DNA from 2 places in the Paenibacillus sp. FSL H8-0168 genome. Region 1 is predicted to be linked to the other one. Evidence: riboswitches for the same ligand, from Rfam matches in the RefSeq annotation. Region 1 holds a riboswitch; the other holds the start of a gene.
The links. Region 1 has a riboswitch for cyclic di-AMP ahead of MHI21_RS20495 (TrkH family potassium uptake protein). Riboswitches for the same ligand answer to the same signal wherever they lie in the genome.

Region 1 (7,606 bases):
TGATAAAACCTTTCCGTATTTGAAAATTACGAACGAGGCACACCCCAAGCTGGAGGTGACCCGTCGCGTTCTGAAAGATAAAGCAAAATATTTTGGACCGTACCCCAATTCCTACGCGGCACATCAGACGAAGAAGCTGCTGGATCGTATGTATCCGTTACGCAAGTGTGGTGTGATGCCCAAGGAAGTGTGTCTGTATTATCACATGCATCAATGTTTGGGGCCTTGTGTGAAAGAGGTCGAGAAGGAAACGTATGACCAGATTGGTCAGGAGATTGGTTCCTTTTTAAGCGGGGGACATGAGGAAATTAAAAAGGATCTTCAGCGTAAAATGCAGGAGGCCGCAGAGGAATTGTACTTTGAGCGGGCCAAGGAGCTGCGAGATCAGATTATCAGCATCGACGCGATGATGGAAAAGCAGAAAATCACCACATCGGATGCGAAGGATCGAGATGTATTCGGTTTTTCAGTAGATAAGGGCTGGATGTGTGTACAAATCCTATATGTCCGCAAAGGTAAAATGATCGAGCGCCATATGTCGACTTTTCCTTTCTACGGTGAAGCTTACAGTGATTTTATGTCCTATGTGACGCAATATTATAGTGACAACCCGGCAGTGCCGCAAGAAATATTGCTGCCAGATTCTCCTAGGCTGATGCAGGCAGAACAGGTCAATGTCGATCAACCGGTTGCGGCAGAAACTGTACTCCACAGTGCAGCTACAACCGATGCTACCGGACAGATAGATGAGAAAGCGATACAAACGGAGACAGAGCCTTCTGCTGACTCATTGCTGGTGGCTGAAGAACGGGCAACTTATGCAGCAACAAATCAAGACCAAGTTGGTGACCAAGATACCGGAGTAAAGGAAACAGAAACCCAACTATCCGGTGGACTGGAGGACCCGAGTACGGCGGCTCTCGCTCTGGCTGAATGGTTGGATGTAAAGGTACTTGTACCGCAGCGTGGACTGAAAAAGCAAATGACAGGCATGGCGACGGAAAATGCACGTGTTGCTTTGGATGAGAAGTTTAAGCTGATCGAGCGGGATGAGGAACGGACATCCAAAGCTGCAAGCAATCTCGGACGTGCCATTGGACTGGATAGCTTGCACCGGGTGGAGGCGTTTGATAACTCCAACATCCAGGGTTCCGATCCAGTCTCAGCCATGATCGTGTTTATTGATGGCAAGCCTGCCAAGAAGGAGTATCGAAAATATAAAATCCGTTCTGTGCAGGGACCCGATGATTATGAAACAATGCGTGAGGTTATCCGACGTAGATATGAACGTGTGCTTAAGGAAAATTTGGAACGTCCCGACTTGATCGTTGTCGATGGTGGACGTGGACAAATTAAGGCGGCGACCGATGTATTGCAAAATGAGCTGGGTTTGTTCATTCCTGTGTGTGGGCTGGTGAAGGATGCCAAACATAGAACTTCCCAACTATTAGTGGGAGAGTCCTCTGAGGCCGTGACACTTGCACGCAATAGCGAAGAATTTTATCTGCTGCAACGGATTCAGGACGAGGTTCACCGTTTTGCCATCACGTTCCACCGCGAGCAACGCGGCAAATCTATGGTAACTTCCCGGCTGGACTCTATTCCAGGCATCGGCGAGAAACGGCGTAAGTTACTGCTTAAGCATTTTGGATCGCTCAAAAAAATAAGAGAGGCCAGTGTCGAAGACTTCCGGCCTCTCTCTATTGGGGATAAGCTTGCGCGTCAGATTATAGCTGCCCTTCGGGAGGAGGAGTCGTAGAATACGGCTCCTCTTTTTTTATAGGTTCAAACATAATTCGATTTGGCTTTTTAGGACTAAACCAATAAATGATGTAACCCACGATGGCTGGAAGTAAGATCCAGAATAGACCAGCGCTCACATTCACAGTGTCTCCCAGGCTCATCACACTAAGTCCCATTAAAATGCTGTCAAAAATAACGTGGCTGAACATGGCGGCAATAAAGCCGTAACGCAGGAACACAAAACTGAACAGCAAACCAAGAAAAGTCAGCTCAATAGGTCTGGAAATCACCGGATAGATTGGATAAAGTGTATGTCCCAGTGCCCAAATCAGCGTGGTGATCAGACACGCAACAAAAGTATTTTTCACTATTTTTTTGACCATCGGAATACCAAACAGACGGTAGACAGTCTCTTCTCCAATACCTGCCATCCAGGCCATAATCGGCAGTAGCCATGGATAAGCCATATTGTAAGGGGATTGCGTGGCATCTGTGGTGGAGAATGTATTAAATGTGCGCTCCAGTATAAAGAACAAAATGGATTGTACCCCGAGTAAAATAAAGGCCCACAAGTAGCCAACATACATACTGCGAAGCACATACAGCCCGTAGCCCGGCTCTTTTGCACGTGGCCATGCATTCAGTCCAACCTGACGCATAAGCCCGTCACCGCCGACCAAGGAGAAGTAGAGCGCTACAGCCATGACGAAGGTAACACCAATCTGGAAAACCATAAGAAATATAAGCATGCCCTTACCGCCTGCTTCTGCTTGCAATAAAGGCAGCATGTTCATGGTCCCAGCTATACTAGCAATAAAGTATACAACGGATAGAACAATGCCGCGTACAAATGAAGTATGTCGTCGGGTGAGTGACGCATACACAATGGCAAGTACACCCAGTACAAAGCTAAATAGGGCATAACCCGCATAGGTCATCCAATTCGCCCAAAATGTTTGCTTTTCGATATAATCGGTATAGGACGACGGGGCCGAAAAGCTTTGAGTGAAGGAGCGAACATCACCGTCTTCAAAAGTAAAAGCCAATGTAAGTACCGAGGCGCCGATTTTTTTATCGTCTACGGTATACTTTAATCCGCCTTCTTGTTCAGTGGTCGCAAGCTTCAAATCCGACGGCTTAAAGCCAAAGCGCTTGACCCATACTGCGGCCGCCTGCTCCTTGGCTTCGAGGGTCATGCCGTCCTCAGCCACACGTACAAGCCTGTTACGTGCTTGTTCATCCGTAGAAATATCAGCCTGTGTGTAATTGGTATTGGAGGTGATTCGTTTAAAGCTAACGACCTTGCCAGTGGATAAATCCACATGAATTTGCAGCTTACTCTTCGCTGAGGATTCAGGCAGATCGACCCGAAAGGTTTCGTAAGGGTAACGTTTTTTCCATGTACGGTCGTACTGTTGAAGCAGTTTTTCTCTAGATAAATAACCGTACAAATCTGTTTCGGCCTGATAGGTCACGACGGGCTCCTCAGGCTGTGATTCAGTATAGCCCAGCTCGGAGCGGGCGAAGTCCAATGCGTGTATGACCGCTTCTTGTTTGCTGATGACCTTTGCGTTCATTACTGATTCTGGACTCGGATTGCTAAGCGAGGGAATAAGCAATTGAAAGATAAAAAAGCAAATCAGGCCAATCCCGCCCAGCAAGCCTAATTTTTTGAAGTTGGCCGTGAGCACGACCGGTTTCCCGATAGGATTCATGAGTTTCCTCCTTAATCTGTAAATAAGAACATCCATTAAAGATATCATACTGCACAGGTTCCCGCCAACAGACTAGCGATATTCATGAAAATAGAGTGAAAGCACTTTAAAGTTCCAATAAAATTAGATAAGCTGCGATTAAACGATGCCCATTCGCAAAATAAAGCCAATTTCACGTTTTTTCGGCGAAATCGGTTTTGTGATCTGGATATAGAAGGATTATAATCTTGAGGCAATGCCTATAAAATACATAGGTAATGATATACAGTTGAGCCGAATTTCTATGGGAAAACGGGGGAACCATGTTACTGGGGTGAATTTTACAGCCGATCCTGCTGGATCGGAAGTGTAAATAGGGCATACTGTGCTGCCCGAATCCGTCAGCTAACCTCGTAGGCTATGAGCAGGAACCAAGTCAGGCACTCGGTTTTCCGGTGTCTTTTTTTGTGCGTATAAAAGTGTTTGGATTGGTTAGACCGCTGCGGGTGCAGATTATTCTTCCGATTGCTGTTATCCCCGGATTTTTTGATTGTATACCCCCTTTAATGGTTAAAATCCGGAGATAAAGGCAAACGCTTCGCTTCTTCAGAACAATTCTGCCCCCTTCGCTACTGCGCGCCATTAGCACAGGGGGATCGAATAGTGCTTGACATGCATTCTTCCTGTATTCAGGGAATGCTAATTATAGTTACTTAAGGTTTGGAAAAATCAAAAAATTCAGGGGCAACGACGATCGGAAGATCAAATGGAACGCGTAGCGAGCTTACACCGTATTAAATCACTGTTTTTATAGTTTTAAGGATTAGGAGAGAAGTGATGAATAGATGAATCCCAATGCAAGCTGGCTTCGGCTTTCTCCACCGCAGATATTCGTTGCGGGCTTTGCCATTATCATTCTTATAGGTAGTTTATTGTTAATGCTGCCGATCTCCAATACAACAGGAAAGCCACTTGCGTTTATAGACGCTTTGTTTACTGCCGCCTCTGCGACCTGTGTAACCGGGCTTGTCGTAAAGGATACCGGGCTCTTTTTTACCACTTTTGGTCAAGTTGTCGTCGTTGCGCTGATCCAGATCGGCGGTCTTGGCTTTATGACCATGGCTACCTTGATTGCACTGGTGTTCAAGCGTCGGATTTCCTTGCGGGAGCGTCTCATTTTGCAGGAAGCGATGAATCAGACTTCTGTAGAGGGAATTGTCGGGTTAATCCGTAAGGTATTACTGTACTCACTGGTTATTGAAGGCGTATGCGCTACGATATTCTCGGTTCGCTGGTCCTTTGATATGCCTGTAGGCAGGGCGATTTATTTTGGAATCTGGCATGCCATCTCCATGTTTAACAATGCTGGTTTTGATTTATTCGGTGAATTTCGCAGCTTGACAGGTTATGTATATGATCCGATTGTTAATTTTACCGCAATGTTTCTAATTATTTCTGGCGGCATTGGTTTTGTAGTGATGTCAGACCTGGCAGAATATCGCAAGCGCAAGAGACTGTCCTTGCATACCAAGGTGGTACTCAGCATGACGGGCGCTATGATTGTAGTCGGCACGCTCGTGATTTTTGTATTTGAGTTTACGAATCCAAAGACTCTTGGCTCGCTTGATTGGGGTGGTAAGCTACTGGGATCTTTATTCCAGTCCGTTACTCCCCGTACCGCAGGTGCCAATACGCTGGACATCGCAGGCTTGCGGCAGGCTACGCAGTTTTTTATCATCATACTCATGTTTATTGGGGCTTCCCCTGGCTCCACTGGAGGCGGGATTAAGACCACAACATTCGCCCTGCTCATTGGAGCAGTGATTTCGATGCTGCGGGGGCGGGAAGATATTGTACTGTTCAAGTACCGACTTGCGCAGGGACGAATTTACAAGGCTTTGACCATTACACTGCTGGGGTTGCTGTTCGTGATCGGGGTGACCATGATTTTGTCGGCAACCGAAGATCATCATTTTCTGATGATCTTGTTTGAGACGGTGTCTGCGTTTGGTACGGTGGGGCTGTCGATGGGGCTTACACCTGATTTAACAGTCATAGGTAAGCTGGTGATTACCCTGACGATGTTTGCAGGTAGACTGGGGCCACTCACGCTAGCTTATGCACTGGGGCCGAAAAAGGGTAAAGAATTATATCGTCATCCGGAAGGCAAAATGATTATAGGATGAATCATTTCATATACATTTCGTTGGTTTAATCATTTCAGGATTTTGCAAAATTCGATACCAGTCGCTCCGAAGTCAAGATATAGACGAACTAAACCATTTCGATCTATATCTTCTTCATTGGAAGTCGCTTATGGGATTTTTGCAAAATCCCCATTTATGAAATTGATTCAGATAAGGAGTTTTCGAGTAGATATGAAAACGCAGCAGTTTGTAGTTATTGGCTTGGGGCGGTTTGGCTCAAGCCTGGCTTTGCAATTGGTGGATATGGGGTGCGAGGTGCTAGGCATTGACCGGAATGAGGATGTTGTGGACAGTATGAGTGAGATGTTGACACATACTGTCGTGGCGGACGCTACCGATGAAGACTCGTTGCGATCACTGGGCATCCGTAATTTCGATTGTGGCATTGTTGCTATTGGTGATGACATTCAGGTAAGCATCCTCACCGCCATTTTGCTGAAGGAGCTGGGTGTGAAAAAAGTTGTAGCCAAAGCCATATCTGTGCTGCACGGGCGTGCGTTAGAAAAGCTCGGTGTGGACCGGATTATTTATCCAGAACGGGATATGGGTATCCGGGTGGCTCACCAGCTAGTCACGCCTAATTTGCTCGATTATTTGGAGTTGTCTAAGGAATACAGTATTGTGGAACTCAATGTACCTGCATGTCTGAATGGCAAAACGCTAGCAGAGCTAAATGCCCGTACTCGCTTTGGTTGTAGCGTCGTGGCGCTTCATACAGCGAACGGTATCCTGATCGCACCGACGGCTATGGATCGGCTAAAAGCAGACGATATTATGGTCATCATCGGTTCGAATGACAATATCGGTCGCTTTGAGGATGAGGTTGTTAATGTTAATGAAGAGGATTAAACCCTCTACACCATACGGTAGCCTGCAAACGAAGCCCGTGTCTCGCTAATCCAGCGTCGTGCTGTCGGACCGAGATCGGTCGTCTCCGAGTAAATGAGGGAGGTCGTTCGGCGTGTCTCCTTCAAATCGGGCAAGTACAATGCAGTGAGTCCATTATCCCGCAATAGTTCGCTACGCAAATAGGATTTGGGCAGCAAGGCTGAAGCCTTACAGGTTGGAAGCAGGCGTACAATCGCCTCGAAAGAGTCGATTTCCATACGGATATCCGGCATGATGCCGCTGCGCTGGAACAAGTCATCCGTCAGACTGCGGTACCAGGTCCCTTTGGAGAAAATAATCATCGGCAATCCTTGCAGATCTTTCATCGAGGCTGTTCCTGTCTTGACCGTTAATTCATGTCCGATGGGAACGACGAGCTCCAAATGATCATCAAATAGCGGAATGCAACGCAGTCCAGCTTCATGAATGGCAGACCCGACAATACCGGCGTCTGCTTTTTTGTCACGTACAAAGGCGACGATTTCATGGGTTTTACCGGTGAGCAGCTTCAGCTCGGTTTGAGGATGCTTGCTCATGAAAGCTTCGACGAGGGTAGGCAGCGTCGTTTGGAGCGTCGTGAGGCTTGCGCCGAGTGTAAGCATACTCTGGGCTTCATTTTTGTGCTGGGACAGCTTTTGTAAAAAGCGAAGCTGTCGTTGCCGTTGCTCTAGCGCGAATGTATAAACAAATCGGCCAGTGGACGTAATTTCGAGCCGTTTGCCCCGACGATCAAAGAGATTCACACCCAGCTCTTCCTCCAGCTTGGCAATTTTGCGAGACAGGGCAGGTTGGGACAGATTCAGCAGTTTGGAGGCTTTATTCAGGCTGGACTGCTCGACAATGACGGCAAAAGCGTTCAAATCCTCAAACAAATCATCCACTTCCTCTCTATATGCAAAAAAGACATAATAATTAATACGTATATTGCAATTCCATTATAAGCCGAAAAGGAGTAACATGAAAGCGACACAAGATGTTCACACTTTTGTTTTTCCTTATAAGGGACACCTTGTTGGACATTTCCTGTCGGAAACTGTCAATTTATATGTTATATTACTATTGAAAACGCTATTA
Region 2 (7,606 bases), 1.3 Mb from region 1:
GTATGAAAAAAATGGATCGCATTATGCGGACCTACGTCCAGACGTACCGATTTAAGCATCCGTCCTCAATGGATTTTCAACGTATCGTGGAGAGAGTCACCGGACGCTCATGGAGCCACTATTTTGAACAGTATGTATATGACGGCCAGATGGCGGACTTTTCAGTGGATCACATCACAAACCACAAGCTGGAGAATGGATATGAAGCAGTCGTGACGGTCAGCAAAAAAGGGGCGGATTATCCCAAGATCCCTGTCCAATTTACCTTCAAGGATGGTACCACGATATTCAAGGCTTGGGACGGCGCGGGGAAAAGCACAACTTTTCGGATCAAAAGTACTTCTCCCGTTTCCTATGTAACCCTTGATCCCTTATATACCATTGCACTGGAGAACAAGCATATTAACAATAGCCTAAAAGCCGAATTGGACGAAAAGCAACAAACCCGTTGGAGTGTAAGTGTAACCAAGCTGTTGGAGACACTGCTTGGAAGTCTGTCATGGTGAGGTGTCTATAGATGCGGACTGTTATAAAAGAGGGCTGGGCGCTGGTGCGCATACGATTCTATATCGTTATCATTTTATTTCTGTATCGACTACTGTGGGGGGTGTTTATCTATCGGCTGGTGCAGTCTGCCGTTATCCCGCTATTGCTCCGTTATCCTGATCAGGGTCAAAACGAGCTGGGACAGACCTTATTTTGGATGGAGAGTCAGATTGCTCTGATGGACAGCCGGGAAGTACATGTGTATTTGTGGATACTACTAGGGGCGACTGTACTACGCATACTGATCACTCCCTTCATTAGAGCCGGAATATATCAAAGTCTGCATACCGATGCGACTGAACCGCAAAGCCTGTCCTTTTTCAAGGGTATGAAACGCCATGGCATGTCGTCGCTGTTGTATTACACCATCGAGTTGGGACTGCTGCTGCTTCCCGCCTTTTGGGTAGTACCGAGACTCTACCCTATTGTAGCAGGAGCACTTCAATCTTCCTCTTATCTGCTGCATTTATTGCCCTATGTCATTGGATGGATGGCATACGGATGGTTCATTCGGCAGTGCATCCTGTATATGCAACTGGGTACTGTCGGTGGTCACGCCATACTATCGTCCCTGCTCGCCTTCTTTCGCCAGCTCCTCCCAGCTGTCGGTATATCCCTTTTGCTCGGTGCTTGTGTGCTGCTGGTCTTCGGTCTATTTGGCACCGTGGCGATGATTTGGACTGGCATGCTGGCGCTCATTCTCCAGCAATCGTATCATTTTGTTACTAGTCTGGTCAGGCTGTGGCATATCAGTTCGCAGTACAGACTATGGCATACCGATATCTCTAGTAGAAGCTAAGCCCTGCCTTTATGTTTTTTACTTCATTTCCGTCTGTCGAAAAACCTTGATTCATACTCGCGCAAACGACACATAACTGAATACTGTTAACAAGATCTGTTCCTGGGACATTAGGAGCAGATTTTTTTTGTAACTTTTTGTAATGAAACATTTGCCAAAGCCAGCCGTCTTTGTTACAATAATCGCAGTGAACTGATAGTAACAACTTTGTAATCTTTATTGTAACCTTTATCTCAAAAATAACGTTATTGTGAATACTGCTCTCCAAGGTGCACATCTTAAGTTAAGCCTAATTCCTGGCACCTAGGAAGCGGGGGAACCAGTTTGGGTGAATTGATCTCGCAACAGAGTGGTCATAGGGGAACCTTCTACCGAATCCTTAAGCTAACCTCGCAGGCATTGGAAGGGGTATATTTTTTTTGAAGAAGAAGCTAACGATCGCAGCTATGGGTCTTGCCATTGCCTTTACATCTTTTACATTCGGTGGCGGCAGTGCATATGCAGACTCTAAGATGGACCAGGTCATTCAAGATGCCAAAGGAACGAACTACAGAAGCGGAGGCACTACACTCGAGGGATTCGATTGCTCCGGCTTCACAATGTACGTATACAACAAACTAGGAATTAAACTTCCGCATCAATCCGGATCACAATTCAAAATGGGATCTTCTGTATCCCGCGATGAAATGAGACCTGGGGATCTGGTGTTCTTCAACACCACAGGAAGAGGCATTTCCCATGTAGGTATCTTCGTAGGTGAAGGGAAATTTGCCCACTCCTCGACTTCACGTGGTGTAGTAGTTAGCTCACTGAACGAAAATTATTACGCTAACCGCTATGTCGGTGCAAAAAGAATTATGAGCACAGACGCTTACCATTCTGTAGCTTCAGATATTCCTGATGACGATAACGTAGAATAACTAACGCACAGCAAGCTAACCCTAGCCGCAATTTGATTCTGGCCGGAATCGAATTGCGGTTTTTTATGTCCACAACATCAGCAATTATTATCTTTACTGACGAACTGAGACCTCAAAAGGTTTCAATTGTAGCGAACATCGTCGGTTTTACCGTCACCGCTGGGGGAGCATATGAGCAGTAATTCCTTCTTATTGAATGTATACCCGACTTAGGTATGAAATAAACACGCTTGCCATTCCTCTGCAACTTGTCTACAATCTGTTGTTAATGATTGAAGTACCTGTGTAAAAGGAGGATGGAACACATGCCGGCCTCAATATCCAACTATCGGATCGTACCGATGGACGAGCATCAAGCGGCTGCAATCTGTGAGTGGCACTATGATCCACCTTATAACATATACGGTTGGCTCCCCTGGGAACAAATGAAGGCGCTTGAAGTCGAATTTGGAAGTCCCACGCTTCGCCAAGAGCAATATGTTGCCGTACTGGATAAAGAGAACAAACTGACGGGATTTGCTCAATATTTTCCTATGATCGGTGTGACCCGGCTAGGTCTTGGAATGCATCCTGACAGATGCGGACATGGCAAAGGCTCTGATTTTGTCCGTGCCATTGCAGAGGAAGCTCAACGACGCAACCCGAAGAATGAAATTGATCTAGAGGTGCTCACTTGGAATGGGCGCGCTATCCGGGCCTACAAGGCGGCTGGATTTGAGCTTACAGATACCTATGAACGCCAGACTCCTGATGGCAAAAAACCATTTTATTGTATGGTATATCGTCCCGAGCACCCAACCCAGATTCTATGATAAAAGCGCCTTCGGCATACAACCACGATGTTGTATAGCGAAGGCGCTTTTATCATCATACGACAGATCATTACAAGCTCAATGACTGCTGCGCATTTTTTCAAAAGCTTCATTATATTGTTGGGCTTCCTTAATATCCACGGCCATAATACCGCCGTCGTCCCAAGAGGTCAAACGCAGAGTCACGGTCTTATAATCAATCGTAATAAATGGATGATGATTGAATGCTTCAGATATAGCGGCAACTTCATCCACGAATGCAATCCCTTTCATAAAACTGGAAAAATTATATTTTCGAACGATCCAACGTCCTTCCTCCAGTTCCCAGCCCTCCAGTTTCTCCAGATGTGCTTCAATCTCTTCTTGTGTAAAAGGCATGTTACGAACTCCTCCCCGTTTATACGGAAGCCTTTCGACCGCTTAAATACGGCCAAAACTACGATATATTGGTGTACATATTACCACGGCCCCGTTGATAAATCCATAAGACGGACCTCAAATCAAAGGGACTGACGTCAGCTCCTCGTCCCCAATAAGTACATAGATGCGATGCTGCTCCGGCTCATAGATCACAACGCTACTCCCTACAGTGATTGTGGGCTCTGTACCCAGTGCATAAAATAAGTCTTCTGCCAAAGCTTCATTGACTTCCTGACGTCCCGCCGGGTCCAGCCTGTCCCAATCTTCTGCTTCCATCTCAAAAAATTCATAGCTATCTGGGATGCGCCCCACAGCCTCTGTAAAATCGTTCAAAATTTGTTCATACTCACGCCCATGCTTTACTCCCATGCCATTTCCTCCAATGGTTCCGCCATTCAATACATAATCACCTTATTATACCGGAAATTCGCACTTAACAAAAAAGAGAGTTTTGTCGATAAATACTATAATCCGTCTTGTAATGACGCGCTTGGGGCAAGGACGACCCCGGCGGCATGAAAGGATTCAAAATCTATTCTCATGGATGAGGTGTATCATGCAAATTTCAACCATTATCGGACTTGTGCTCGGGATTGTGTCACTGGTCGTCGGGATGATCTTAAAAGGCGCTCCGGTCGTCAATTTGGTCAATAATCCCGCTGCTTACATGATTATTTTCGTCGGAACGGCAGCGAGTATATTTATGGCCTTCCCGATGGCAGAAATCAAACGGATTCCGAAGCTGTTCAAGGTTATTTTCACCGAACAAAAACTGTTAGACCGCAAAGAGCTCATTGGTACGTTTACCGAGTGGGCATCCATTACCCGTCGTGAAGGTCTGCTCGCCTTGGAGTCTAAGGTAGAGGAAATCGACGATCCCTTTATGCGTGGCGGCATGCGAATGATTATTGACGGCAATGATCAAGAATTCGTACGGGACGTTCTGATGGAGGATATCAACGCTACCGAGGATCGACATCGCTCTGGCGCACTGATCTTCTCCCAAGCCGGTATGTACGCTCCAACGCTCGGGGTACTCGGTGCGGTTGTAGGTCTGATCGCCGCTCTGGCTGACCTTAGTGACATGGAAAAGCTCTCTCATGCCATTGCAGCAGCCTTCATTGCGACGTTGCTCGGTATTTTTACAGGTTATGTCCTGTGGCATCCGATGTCCAACAAGCTGAAACGGTTATCCAAAAAAGAAGTGGAGCTTAAATTAATGATGGTCGAAGGTCTGCTTTCCATTCAATCGGGGATATCGACGATTGCCATCAGTCAGAAACTGACGATCTTCCTGACTCCGACCGAACGGGCTACGATGACCCAGAAGGATGGCGATTCCAGTGAGTAAAAAGAGACATGAACCGCATGAAGAGCATGCTGACGAAAGCTGGCTGTTGCCATATTCCGACTTAATGACCCTTCTGTTGGCTCTTTTCATTGTCTTATTCGGTATGAGCTCGCTCGACGCCAAAAAATTTGAAACTATGGCTCAATCCCTGAGTGCAGCTTTTAGTGGCGGCACTGGCGTGCTGGATCACTCGGCCGCGAATCCGTCGTCACAATCCATGGATATGGGCAAAAATAAAGAACAAGTATCACAACCCTTAAAATCGAAAGCTACTTCTACCTCTGAACTGCAAAAACAGCTTGCCCAGCGGGAAGAAGAAGATTTAAAAAAGCTTAAAAAACAGATGGATCAATATATTCAAAATAACGGCCTGTCACCTCTGCTGAATACCAAGCTGAACCAATCACAGCTGATGATCACCATTAGTGATAATGCCCTGTTTTCATCCGGGCAAGCCGAAGTAAAACCGGGAGCGAGAAAGCTGGCCAAGTCCATTTCTAGTATGCTCCAGCAGTTCCCTGGATATGATGTTATCGTATCGGGTCACACGGATAATGTACCGATCTCCAACAGCCAGTTCCCGTCCAACTTTGATTTGAGCGCCCAGCGCTCTCTGAATTTCTTGCGTATCTTGTTGCTCAATCCAGATCTCGATCCAACCAAGTTTGTATCCATCGGTTATGGCGAGTATCGTCCATTGGCAAGCAATCAAGATGGTCAAGGACGCGCCAAAAACCGTCGTGTTGAAATATCTGTTCTCCGCAAATATCAGAACGGAACACAAGTTATCAGTCCTACCTCAAGCTCGAATGAAGGTTGATTATGCATATGTTATATGAACAAAGGCACCGCCGCATTTTTATGCAGCTGGTGCCTCTTTGTTTAGTGTTTCCTGTACTCTGGCCCTTCAGATACGACGATCATACGCTGTAGGCTATACAAAGCCCCTCTGACATTAGCTAAGCGTATAATCGAGCATCTGGCCAAGCTCCTGCTTCTCAGCCTCTGTCAGGTCACGCCAGGCACCTTTCTGAAGGGACCCCAACCGAATATTCATGATTCGCAGCCGTTGCAGTTTTTTAACTTCATAACCGAAGGCAGCACACATACGCCGGATCTGACGATTTTTTCCTTCAGTCAGGATAATACGGAATACATACTCAGATACACGCGTCACCTCACAAGGTAGCGTCCGCTGGCCGAGTATTTTCACCCCGCTGGACATGCCCTGCACAAAAGACGGTATAACAGGGCGATCCACCGTTACGATATATTCTTTCTCATGCTTGCCTTCTGCCCGTAAAATCTTATTTACAATGTCCCCATCATTGGTAAGTAAAATGAGACCTTCCGAATCCTTATCCAGGCGTCCAATCGGGAATATCCGCTGTGGGTGCCCCACAAAATCAACAACATTGCCTCTAATATGGCTCTCGGTTGTACTTGTAATGCCCACCGGCTTGTTCAATGCAATGTAGACGTGATCGGACTTCTCGCGCAGTGGCTTGCCATTTACGCGAACATCATCGCCTTCTTCCGCTTGACTACCCAGCACAGCCACTTCGCCGTTAATCGTCACGCGGCCGCTCTCTACCAGCTTGTCCGCCTCGCGGCGCGAGCAAAAACCGGTTTCGCTGATAAACTTGTTAATGCGCAACCTGTGTACCCTCCATTTCTACTAACACACTTCCTCCTGCGCCCAGCCCGTTACTCCGGCTTGGCAATCGGAAGCTGCACCAGGGCTGTCGTTCCCTCTCCCTCTGTGCTTTCAATATCCAGTGTGCCTTTATGACTCTGTATAATACGCTGACTGACCATAAGTCCTAGTCCTGTCCCTGTTTCTTTGTTTGTGAAAAAAGGTTCTCCTAGCTTGGACAGCATTTCTGCGGGAATACCCGCTCCCTGATCCCGTATAGAGATTTTAACGCTTTCTCCCTCCAAGAACAAATGAATCGTGATGATACCACCTTTACTCATAGCCTCCATGCTATTTTTAAGTAAATTAATGAATACCTGTTTTAACTGATTTTCTTCAGCGTATACCAGGGCAGGCTCGTCCGTGACCTGAAGATTGAATACAATGCCCAGCAGGTGCGCCTGACTATCTAGTAAAGAAATCACGTCGCTCACAATATAGCGAACATCCTTTTTCTGAAAATGCACTGCCTGTGGCTTCGCCAGTATTAAAAACTCGCTAACGATCAAATTAATGCGATCCAGCTCAGACATCATAATATCGTTGTGTTTCATATTCAACACTTGATTTTGCTGCTGTAGTTGGAGAAAGCCTCGTAGCGTAGTTAGCGGATTACGAATCTCATGCGCTACGCCTGCCGCCAATTGTCCGACGGTTGTCAGTTTCTCTGATCTGCGCAACAACTCCTCCATTCGGTTGCGACCCGTAATATCACGCGACACGCAGATAAACCCCAAAATTTGGCCTTCTTCATCCAGAATAGGTGACGTGCTCATACTGATCTCTACTGTACTTCCATCCTTACGCATTCTAAGGGTCTCACTTGATACGATGCTCTCTCCCTGAAGCAGGCTCTTCTTCTGAAATTCATACTCCTCCTGTTGCTGCGGAGGTACAAACTCCAGCTTACGACCAACCAATTCCTTCTTGGTCCAGCCGTACAAAGCTTCGAAGGCATGATTGACCCGAACGACGCGATCCTCCTCGTCGGTTACATGAATCGCATCCGCTGTCTGATTAATAACCGATTCCAGATGCTCCTTTACAGAACGGTTCTCTTCA

Region 2: another riboswitch for cyclic di-AMP. It lies ahead of MHI21_RS00560 (C40 family peptidase); the one in region 1 lies ahead of MHI21_RS20495 (TrkH family potassium uptake protein).

The regions. Positions count from the first base shown of each region.
Region 1 is NZ_CP151948.1:4,634,084-4,641,689, reverse strand. Features, by position in the region: gene uvrC (excinuclease ABC subunit UvrC) at 1-1,759, shown strand, start outside; gene MHI21_RS20500 (type II CAAX endopeptidase family protein) at 1,728-3,458, opposite strand; cyclic di-AMP (ydaO/yuaA leader) riboswitch at 3,720-3,872, shown strand; gene MHI21_RS20495 (TrkH family potassium uptake protein) at 4,283-5,623, shown strand; gene MHI21_RS20490 (TrkA family potassium uptake protein) at 5,816-6,493, shown strand; gene MHI21_RS20485 (LysR family transcriptional regulator) at 6,499-7,404, opposite strand.
Region 2 is NZ_CP151948.1:132,396-140,001, reverse strand. Features, by position in the region: gene MHI21_RS00570 (M1 family metallopeptidase) at 1-506, shown strand, start outside; gene MHI21_RS00565 (hypothetical protein) at 518-1,345, shown strand; cyclic di-AMP (ydaO/yuaA leader) riboswitch at 1,622-1,759, shown strand; gene MHI21_RS00560 (C40 family peptidase) at 1,765-2,265, shown strand; gene MHI21_RS00555 (GNAT family N-acetyltransferase) at 2,571-3,077, shown strand; gene MHI21_RS00550 (4a-hydroxytetrahydrobiopterin dehydratase) at 3,156-3,455, opposite strand; gene MHI21_RS00545 (hypothetical protein) at 3,573-3,866, opposite strand; gene motA (flagellar motor stator protein MotA) at 4,054-4,848, shown strand; gene motB (flagellar motor protein MotB) at 4,841-5,668, shown strand; gene rluF (23S rRNA pseudouridine(2604) synthase RluF) at 5,804-6,505, opposite strand; gene MHI21_RS00525 (PAS domain S-box protein) at 6,556-7,606, opposite strand, start outside.